Regions from separate parts of the Bacillus sp. LJBS17 genome, predicted to be linked through region 1. Evidence: riboswitches for the same ligand, from Rfam matches in the RefSeq annotation. Region 1 holds a riboswitch; each other region holds the start of a gene.

Region 1 (3,272 bases):
ACGGGGAAAATGTCCGGATGTCAGTGAGCAAAAAGTGGCTCAGTTGGGGTGATTCCTATCACTTGGAGATTGCAAACGAGGAAGATGTTCTGATTTGCACTGCCATCGCTATCGTGCTTGATATGGTTTTATATAACGATGAAGATGAAAGTATTCTCTAAAAAACATTGACAATTGATCCAAAAGTAATAATATTAAGATAATTGAAATCTGAATATGAAGTTGTACCTTATCAAGAGAGGTGGAGGGACTGGCCCTATGATACCCGGCAACCGCTGTTTCAAACAGAATGGTGCTAAATCCTTAAGAACATTGCGTTCTTGCAGATGAGGCGGAGATTTGATCGTTCAAGCTCTTCCTTACACAAAGGAAGAGCTTTTTACATGCTCAATATTTCAGAAAAGAGGCGAATAACATGGCTCAACAAACGAATGTTGCAGGACAAAAAACAGAAAAACAACGCAAAGCACCTTTCCGCGCCGATCATGTCGGCAGTTTGCTTCGTTCCGTTCCGGTGAAGGAATCCCGGCAAAAAAAAGCGGCTGGTGAGATGACAGCAGAACAGCTTCGTGATATCGAAAATCAAGAGATCATCCGCATCGTGGAAAAACAAAAAGAAATCGGTCTCGATGTGGTAACAGACGGGGAATTCCGGCGTTCTTGGTGGCATTATGACTTCCTGGAAGGGCTTGACGGTGTGGAACCGTTCATCCCTGCTGAGGGGATTCAGTTCCATAACACAAAAACGAAAGCGCGCAGCATCAAAGTGACGGGAAAACTCGATTTTACGAGCCACCCAGCGCTTGCTGATTATCAATTTTTACATGAGATTGCCGGTAACGCGACGCCAAAATTGACCATTCCCAGCCCAAATATGCTGTTTTTTGGCGAAAAGGCGGATAAAGGGATTTATGACGATCAAGAGGAATACTTTCATGATCTGGCCCAAGCGTACAAAAAAGCAATCAAAGCCTTCTATGATGCTGGCTGCCGTTATCTCCAGCTCGATGATACGTCATGGTCTCTCTTCTTTGAGGAAAAAGGAAGAGAGGTTGTCCGGGCGCTCGGCGGTGATCCAGAAACATTGCCAGCCATATTTGCCAAAACAATTAACGATGCCGTGGCAGACCGGCCTGGCGATTTAACGATCACAATGCACATTTGCCGCGGCAACTTCCGCTCAACCTGGGCGGCATCAGGAGGGTACGACGCTGTAGCGGAAACGATTTTGGACGGCTTAAACCTTGACGGCCTTTTCTTGGAATACGATGATGACCGCTCCGGAAACTTTGATCCGCTCCGTTTTGTGAAGCGCAAGGATCTGCAAATTGTGCTCGGCTTGATCACATCGAAATACGGCGAGCTTGAAAATCCTGAGGATGTGAAACGCCGTATCAATGAAGCCGCGCGTTTTGTCAGCTTGGACCAGCTATGCCTGAGCCCGCAGTGCGGTTTCGCCTCTACAGAAGAAGGCAACCTTCTGACAGAGGAGCAGCAATGGGCAAAGCTTCGCCATGTCATCGACATTGCCAACGATGTGTGGAGATAATCTATCATTGACAGAAATAGAAAATGTGTGAATAATAGATACTATCAGAAAATTTCATAAAAAGGTTTTCCTTATCAAGAGAGGTGGAGGGACTGGCCCTGCGATACCCGGCAACCGCTGTTTAACAGAATGGTGCTAAATCCTTTAGAGCAATGATTGCTCTTGAAGATAAGGTTGAGATTGTCACGCAAGCTCTTCCTTATCCAAAGGAAGAGCTTTTTTATATTTGAATGGAAAGAAGGAATGGACAACATGTCACAACAAACAACACCCGCAGAACAAAAATCACTTCAAAGAAAAAAACCGCCGTTTCGCGCGGATCAAGTCGGAAGCCTGTTGAGATCTGAGCCCGTTAAAAAAGCGCGGCTGCAAAAAGCGGCCGGCGAAATTACGGCTGAGCAGCTTCGCCAAATTGAAAACGATGAAATCATCCGCATTGTGGAAAAACAGAAGGAAACCGGCCTGAACGTCGTGACAGACGGTGAATTCCGCAGAGCGTGGTGGCACTTTGATTTCCTGGAAAACTTAGATGGCGTTGAGCCGTTTACTCCTGAGCAAGGCATTCAATTCCATAACGTACAGACAAAAGCACGCGGCATTAAAGTCACAGGCGATATCGACTTTTCAACTCACCCAATGCTTGAAGATTATTCATTTCTCCATAGCATTGCCGGTGACGCAACGCCAAAGATGACGATTCCAAGCCCGAATATGCTGTTTTTCCGCGGAAAACTGGAAAAGGATGCGTATAAAAAAGATTATCACCTTTTCCAGCATGATGTATCCAAAGCATATAAAAAAGCGATTCAAGCGTTTTATGACAGAGGCTGCCGCTACCTCCAGCTTGATGATACAGCGTGGGCCGTTTTCTTATCAGAAAAAGGCTTAAAACAAATCGAAGCGTTCGGAACAACGCCTGATGAGCTTCGCCAGCTGTTTGCGAAATCCATTAACGACGCGATTGCAGACCGCCCGGATGACTTGACGGTAACCATGCATATTTGCCGCGGCAACTTCCAGTCCACTTGGACAGCGGAAGGCGGCTATGACGCAGCAGCCGAAACCATTTTTGACGGCTTGAATCTTGACGGACTTTTCTTAGAGTATGATGATTCACGCTCAGGCGGATTTGAGCCGCTCCGTTACGTAAAACGGTCTGATCTTCAGCTTGTTCTTGGCTTAGTGACATCTAAATTCGGTGAGCTTGAAAATCCGGATGACGTGAAACGCCGTATCGAAGAAGCATCCCGTTATGTAAGCTTAGACCAGCTTTGCCTCAGCCCTCAATGCGGATTCGCTTCAACTGAGGAAGGCAATAAGCTGACTGAAGAACAGCAATGGGCGAAGCTCCGCCATGTGGTTGAGATCGCTAATGATGTTTGGAAATAAGCAAAGAAAAAACACACTTGATTCCCTAGCGGAGCAAGTGTGTTTTTTATGTCATTGTGCGGTGTAGCCCCCATCAAGGACGACAGCCTGCCCAGTGACGCCCTTCGCCTTCTCGCTTGCCAAAAACACGGCATAATCCGCAATTTCCTTGACGGAAAGCAGTCGCTTTTGCGGCACAAGCGGAAAAATGACTTGTTCAAGTACAGAGTCGTAAGGGACATTTCTAGTTTTCGATAGATCGCTAAGCTGATTGCGTACAAGCTGGGTATCGACATAACCCGGACAGAGCGCATTGACTGTTATGCCGTGGGGCGCGCCTTCCAGCGCCCCTACT
Region 2 (3,272 bases), 1.8 Mb from region 1:
CTCTGTTTACTAATGTTCCTCCGTGTGGTGCTAAGCTCATAATATCCATCTCCTCCTAGTTAACTTATAAAATTACTCAGATTAATGATCAGATTCCCCCGCCTTGTTCGTGGACTGAGCGTCTCTCTTTACGAATGGCCTTTGTCAGGCTGACGGCACCCCCCGCCGCTAAAAGCACACTTACCATGATAAAGATCGAATAATAATCTGCTTTTAAAAACAAGGATACAAGCAGATAAGAAATCGATAAAGATAAAAACGGCGATACGATCCATACCTTCAGCATCGTTTGAACAACTTGTTTATGGAACACGTTCGGACCGTTTTTTGCCATGCCTATTCCGATAATAGACGATGACGTGACTTGCGCCAAGGGCACCGGCATCCCAAATACAGAACTGATGATCACCAGTCCGGCTCCTGTACCGGATAAGAGAATGCCTTCCCCTTTGGAGAATCTCGTAATTTTCTTCCCGTTTGTTTCTAGCACACGCCGGCCTAATAACAGTGCGCCAAGAGCAACAAAAGCTCCTCCATACAAGGTTCCTTTTCCGACATCAAGCACACCGGCAGCTACTAACGGGCCAACAGCATTCGCCACGTTATTCATGCCGGCAGAGAATGCTTCGAAAAATCCGGCAACTAACAAAACAACGCCGAGGATTTTTTGCTTTTTAGAAGATTTTACTTCAATCTTAAAATAACGAAACAGCTTAGATACGAAATAGGTGAAGCCGAAAGCGAACAGCGGGACAAAAACCCAAAATGACACAATGATCAGAAGATTGTTCACAAACAATACTTTATAAGCCACTCCCACGCCGACAACCGCGCCGACTGTTACTTCACTTGTCGACAAAGGAATGCCGAGCAGATTAGCAGTAAAGAGCGACAGGGCAGCAGCTCCAATAATGATGCAAACAATCGTCAGTGTAATCGTCTGCTCAGGAATAATGCCGGAGCTGATTGTTTTTACAACCTCGCCTCCGCCAATGACCGCCCCGGCAAAGACACCGACTGCGCATAGGATCAAAGCGTAGGTTTTCTTTTTGATGGCTCCGGAGCCGTAAGCAACCCCCATCGAAGCTGCAGCGCCGCTTGCACCAATATTCATCGCGAAAAACAAGCTAAATAAAATAGCGGCTAATTCCATTTTGCAGCTCCTTATTCATGCAGTCCGCATTCTGTTTTCGCCATACCATTCCATCTGCCTGAGCGCAAATCCTCTGCTGTAAAAGCGGGAGCAGTGCAAGGCGCACAGCCAATACTTGGATATCCTTGGTCATGAAGCGGATTGTAGTCCAGTTCATTCCGGGATGTGTATCTCCAAATGTCTTTCCAAGTCCAATGGATAAGCGGGCAAACTTTTACTGACTTGAATTTTTCATCTTTGTTTAAGAAATTCGTATTGGCACGGCTTGGCCCTTGATCACGACGCAGGCCGGAAAGCCAGGCTGGATGTCCTGAAAGCGCCTCTCTTAAAGGAACGACCTTTCTAAGATAGCAGCACTGATTCGGCTCTCTTTCCCACAGTTTGTCACCATGTTCTTCGGCTTGTTCCTCAAGGGTGAGGTCTGGTTTTTTCAGGATGATATTAAGACCCGGACAACGCTCTTTCACTCGTTCAATTGTTTCATAGGTTTCTTTAAAATGAAGTCCTGTATCAAGAAACACAATCTCTGCGTCTTTTTTCACTTTATAAATTAAGTCAATCAGAACGATTCCCTCAATTCCGAAACTGCAGGCATAAACAAGCTGATTGCCGTAATGGCCGTATGCCCATTTTAAAACTGACAGCGCTCCTTTGTAAGGATCGTCTTCCGGAAATGTAATCGTTGGTTCTTCCCAATTATCGTACGTTAACATTTCTTCTTTCCTCCTTTCGGAGACAAACAAACAGTAGCTTTCTGCCGGTTGTCTTTTCCCAATTGTAATGTGATTCGCGGCTGCTGATATCACAGACAGCCTTTTTTCCTCTTAAAATAAAAAACTTTCAATCCGGCGGAAAGAAAGACAGGAACAGCATGCAGCCCTTATCTTTCAAAATGGAATTCATTTTGCTGGAAGTAGCACCTTACAAACTATGCAGGTTGCCGGGCTTCATAGGTCCAGTCCCTCAGCCGCTCTTGATAAGTTTTTAGATTTGTAGTAAATTTTAGCACAATTCTAACATAAGTCAACCCGACTTTTTTTATAGGATTAATAAAAAAACAGGCCTCACAGCCTGTTTTCAAGTACAGCAAGGCTTTGAAGCCTCTTTACATCATTTGAATTTATTTTTTATTTTTTAAACCAATCTTTTGACTCGGGATTTCGTTTCCATGTTTGCAGCTTTTTTAGATCATCTGAATGAATATTTCCGTTTTCAAGCGCGACCTCTGTGAGCGTATCATAATCAGTTAATGAGTAGTATGGCAGTTCTGCCTTTGCGAAGGCTTCCTCCGCTTTAGGAAGTCCGTACGTAAAGATTGAGACGACACCAAGCACTTCACAGCCGGCCGCTTGTAAAGCTGCACAAGCTTCAAGCACGCTGCCTCCTGTGGAGATTAAGTCTTCAATGACGACTGTTTTTTGCCCTTCTTGCACAGCTCCCTCAATCTGATTGCCTTTACCGTGCGCCTTCGGCTTGCTCCTCACATAACACATCGGAAGATTCAAACGGTCAGCCGCAAGAGCAGCATGAGGAATACCCGCGGTTGCTGTTCCCGCAATCATTTCAGCTTCAGGAAAATGCTCTTTGACAAGCTTGCTGATGCCTGAGGCGACATCATTTCTGACCTCTGGGAAAGATAGCGTAAGGCGGTTGTCACAGTAGATTGGAGATAAAATGCCGCTTGCCCATGTGAACGGCTCGTTCGGGCGTAAAAATACAGCTTGGATGTCTAATAGATGTTTTGCGATGATTTGTTTCAAGATTTAATTCCCTCCCATTCAAGTCTGACAGCCTTATAGGCTTTTACCGGGTCTTCCGCTTTTGTAATCGAGCGTCCTACTACAATCGCTGATGAACCTTTCTCTCTTGCAATAGCAGGCGTCGCTACGCGGACTTGGTCATTCGCAGCGTCCTCAGACATTCTGATCCCCGGAGTGACAGTCAGAAATGAAGGCGACACCGCTTGATAAATGGCTTTTGCTTCATGAACAGAGCAGACCACTCCATCCAGTCCGCTCTCTTCCGCCTGTTTGCTGTAGTGCACAACCGTATCAATCAGAGATTTTTCGATCAGCAGTTCATCTTTCATGATTTGTTCAGATGTGCTTGTCAGCTGGGT
Region 3 (3,272 bases), 1.4 Mb from region 1:
ATGCTATTTTTTCTCGTATGTCCATCCATTTTCCTGATACACTTTTCCGTTTTTCATCAAATGGCCCAGCGCGCGTTTAAAGGCGGCTTTGCTCATATTAAAACGTTCTCTGATATCGTCAGGCTGGCTTTTGTCACTGTACGGCATGGCACCGTTTCTCGTTCTCATATACGTTAGAATGCACTCAGCATCAACTGACATTGCATCCTGTTTTCTTGGAAGCAGCGACAAGTTGACTGAACCGTCTTCTTTCACTTGAATCACCCGGCCTGTGACTCTTGAACCGAGTCTTGGCTCCTCTTTTCTTTCTGACGGGTGAATAAAACAGCGGATACCGTCATCCGTGATCACGAATGAACCCGATGCGATCAGCCTGTACACCGTACCTGTCAGCTCTTTATTCATCAGATCTTCTGAAGCGTCGGTAAACAGTTCGCTGATGATATCTTCCGGCGCTGGTTTCGCAAACATGCGCCCCCGGTTCGTCACCTTCAGCATACAGTAAAGTTTGTCCCCTTTTTGCGGCCAGACATCTTCGTACGGCGGCAAATGCTCAGTTGCGACTAGTGCGTCCTTCGATAAACCGACATCAACGAAAACGCCCATATCTTCCACTTTATCCACCACTTCAACCCAGCCATATTCATCCGCGCTGATGACCGGAATTTTCATCGTGGCCGCAAGCCTTTCCTGCTGGTCTACGTATATAAAGACTTCTACTTCGTCTCTGTCCTCGATATCCTCAGTCATTTCACTGTTATGTAAGAGAATCGTATCTTCCCCATCGGTTAAAAAGTAACCGAAGTCGGTTTGGTGATCTATACTCAAGGTTAATTGCTGCCCTGGTCTCATGCTATCGTCCTTCCTGTTCCGCTTATTCTCTGCGGATTTTGTTAACATTTTTTCCAATCATCACAAATTGATTCTTTGTTCTGTTGGAAGTTTCTCTTTATTCTACTATAATCAACACATAAGTTAAATGTTATGGAGGTTTTCATATGGCAAAAGAAAGCTCATTTGATATTGTATCCAAGGTGGAATTGCCTGAAGTGCAAAACGCAATCCAAATCGCACTGAAGGAAATCAGTACCCGATACGACTTTAAAGGCAGCAAAAGTGACATTTCTTTAGATAAAGAGGAGCTGGTCCTCGTTTCTGATGACGACTTCAAATTAAGCCAGCTGAAAGATGTGCTGGTCAGCAAATTGATTAAACGAAACGTACCGACAAAAAACATTGAGTACGGCAAGGTTGAAAACGCGTCAGGCGGAACGGTGCGCCAGCGTGCAAAGCTTGTTCAAGGCATTGACAAGGACAACGCAAAAAAAATCAATACGATCATCAAAAACTCCGGACTGAAAGTAAAGTCTCAGGTGCAGGATGATCAAGTGCGTGTCACCGGAAAAAACAAAGATGACCTGCAGCAGATTATCTCAGCTGTGCGGGGAGCAGACCTGCCAATTGACGTTCAATTTATAAATTTCAGATAAATTTTCTGATTCCTATTGATTATTGTCTTTATTTTCGGTAAATTTGGAGAAAGGGAAAAACGCCAGGTATCTTTTGGCACTTCCTGACACGAAAATTTCATATCCGTTCTTATCAAGAGAAGCAGAGGGACTGGCCCGACGAAGCTTCAGCAACCGGTGTAATGGCGATCAGCCATGACCAAGGTGCTAAATCCAGCAAGCTCGAACAGCTTGGAAGATAAGAAGAGACAAAATCACTGACAAAGTCTTCTTCTTAAGAGGACTTTTTTTATTTCTCTTTTTTCCTTGCTGACGTGAATAAAGGAGGCAGACAATGGGACTTTTAGAAGATTTGCAAAGACAGGTGTTAATCGGTGACGGCGCCATGGGGACACTCCTCTACTCCTATGGCATTGACAGGTGTTTTGAGGAGCTCAATATTTCAAAGCCGGAGGAAATTCAGCGCATACATAAAGCGTATGTTGAAGCGGGAGCCAACATTATTCAAACGAATACGTACGGGGCCAACTATATTAAATTATCCAGACACGGTCTTGAGGATGACATCAAAAAAATGAATCAGGAGGCCGTAAAGATTGCGCGGGCTTCAGCAGGCGATGCATACGTGCTTGGAACGATGGGCGGCATACGGACATTTAATAAAAACGCGTACAGTCTTGACGAAATTAAGCGCAGCTTCCGCGAGCAGTTGTATCTGCTGCTGCATGAAGAGCCGGATGGCTTGCTGTTAGAAACATATTATGATTTGGAAGAAGCCCGTGAAGTGCTGAAAATCGCGCGCAAAGAGACTGATCTTCCGATTATGCTCAATGTCTCCATGCACGAGCAAGGCGTATTGCAGGACGGAACACCGCTTTCTGACGCATTGCGATCGATTGCGGATCTCGGGGCTGATATCGTCGGCATTAACTGCCGGCTCGGGCCTTATCACATGATTGAAGCGCTCAGCGAAGTGCCGATTTTTGATGACGTATTCTTATCCGTTTATCCGAACAGCAGTCTTCCTTCGCTTGAAGAGGGACGGCTCGTCTATGAAACAGACGACACGTATTTTCAAAACAGCGCGTCAGAATTCCGAAAGCAAGGCGCGCGGATTATCGGCGGCTGCTGCGGCACAACGCCGAATCACATCAGGGCGATGGCGGAAGCAGTTGGCGGGCTGGTTCCGATTACGGAAAAAGAAGTCAAAACCCGGGCCAAAGAATTCATTTCTGTTCATCACGAGCGAACCGAGCCCGGCCTGGATGAGATCGCAGCGAAAAAACGCTCTATTATCGTAGAGCTGGATCCGCCGAAAAAACTGAGCTTTGACAAATTTCTGTCCGCTGCTGCTGAATTAAAAGAAGCGGGAATCGATGCCCTGACACTCGCCGACAATTCTCTGGCGACCCCGCGGATCAGCAATGTTGCCTGCGGCGCTCTCATCAAGCAACAGCTCGATATGCGTTCCCTTGTCCATATTACGTGCCGTGACCGTAACATTATCGGCTTACAGTCACATTTAATGGGCCTTGATACGTTAGGGCTGAATGACGTGCTTGCTATTACAGGTGACCCTTCTAAAATCGGGGATTTTCCTGGTGCGACGTCTGTATATGATTTAACATCTTTTGATTTAATCAGGCTGATCAAACAATTCAATGAAGGTCTGTCTCTGTCTGGAAAACCGCTCGGCAAGAAAACGAATTTCTCAGTTGCCGCCGCATTTAATCCTAACGTCCGCCATCTGGATAAAGCGGTAAAACGGCTTGAGAAAAAAATAGATTGCGGCGCAGATTATTT

The links. A riboswitch is a leader RNA that binds a small molecule or an ion and turns the genes downstream of it on or off. The one in region 1 is predicted to bind S-adenosylmethionine.
Region 2: another riboswitch for S-adenosylmethionine. It lies ahead of KXZ66_RS08345 (phosphoadenylyl-sulfate reductase); the one in region 1 lies ahead of KXZ66_RS20525 (5-methyltetrahydropteroyltriglutamate--homocysteine S-methyltransferase).
Region 3: another riboswitch for S-adenosylmethionine. It lies ahead of KXZ66_RS05920 (bifunctional homocysteine S-methyltransferase/methylenetetrahydrofolate reductase); the one in region 1 lies ahead of KXZ66_RS20525 (5-methyltetrahydropteroyltriglutamate--homocysteine S-methyltransferase).

What each region holds. Positions count from the first base shown of each region.
Region 1 covers NZ_CP079759.1:3,973,750-3,977,021, forward strand. The annotation lists gene KXZ66_RS20515 (LURP-one-related/scramblase family protein) at 1-161, shown strand, start outside; SAM riboswitch class I at 227-333, shown strand; gene KXZ66_RS20520 (5-methyltetrahydropteroyltriglutamate--homocysteine S-methyltransferase) at 416-1,549, shown strand; SAM riboswitch class I at 1,618-1,724, shown strand; gene KXZ66_RS20525 (5-methyltetrahydropteroyltriglutamate--homocysteine S-methyltransferase) at 1,802-2,938, shown strand; gene KXZ66_RS20530 (3-hydroxybutyrate dehydrogenase) at 2,990-3,272, opposite strand, start outside.
Region 2 covers NZ_CP079759.1:1,609,974-1,613,245, reverse strand. The annotation lists gene sat (sulfate adenylyltransferase) at 1-40, opposite strand, end outside; gene cysP (sulfate permease) at 89-1,153, opposite strand; gene KXZ66_RS08345 (phosphoadenylyl-sulfate reductase) at 1,165-1,866, opposite strand; SAM riboswitch class I at 2,031-2,136, opposite strand; gene pyrE (orotate phosphoribosyltransferase) at 2,281-2,913, opposite strand; gene pyrF (orotidine-5'-phosphate decarboxylase) at 2,910-3,272, opposite strand, start outside.
Region 3 covers NZ_CP079759.1:1,160,363-1,163,634, reverse strand. The annotation lists gene KXZ66_RS05930 (CvfB family protein) at 4-900, opposite strand; gene KXZ66_RS05925 (YajQ family cyclic di-GMP-binding protein) at 999-1,490, shown strand; SAM riboswitch class I at 1,597-1,714, shown strand; gene KXZ66_RS05920 (bifunctional homocysteine S-methyltransferase/methylenetetrahydrofolate reductase) at 1,804-3,272, shown strand, end outside.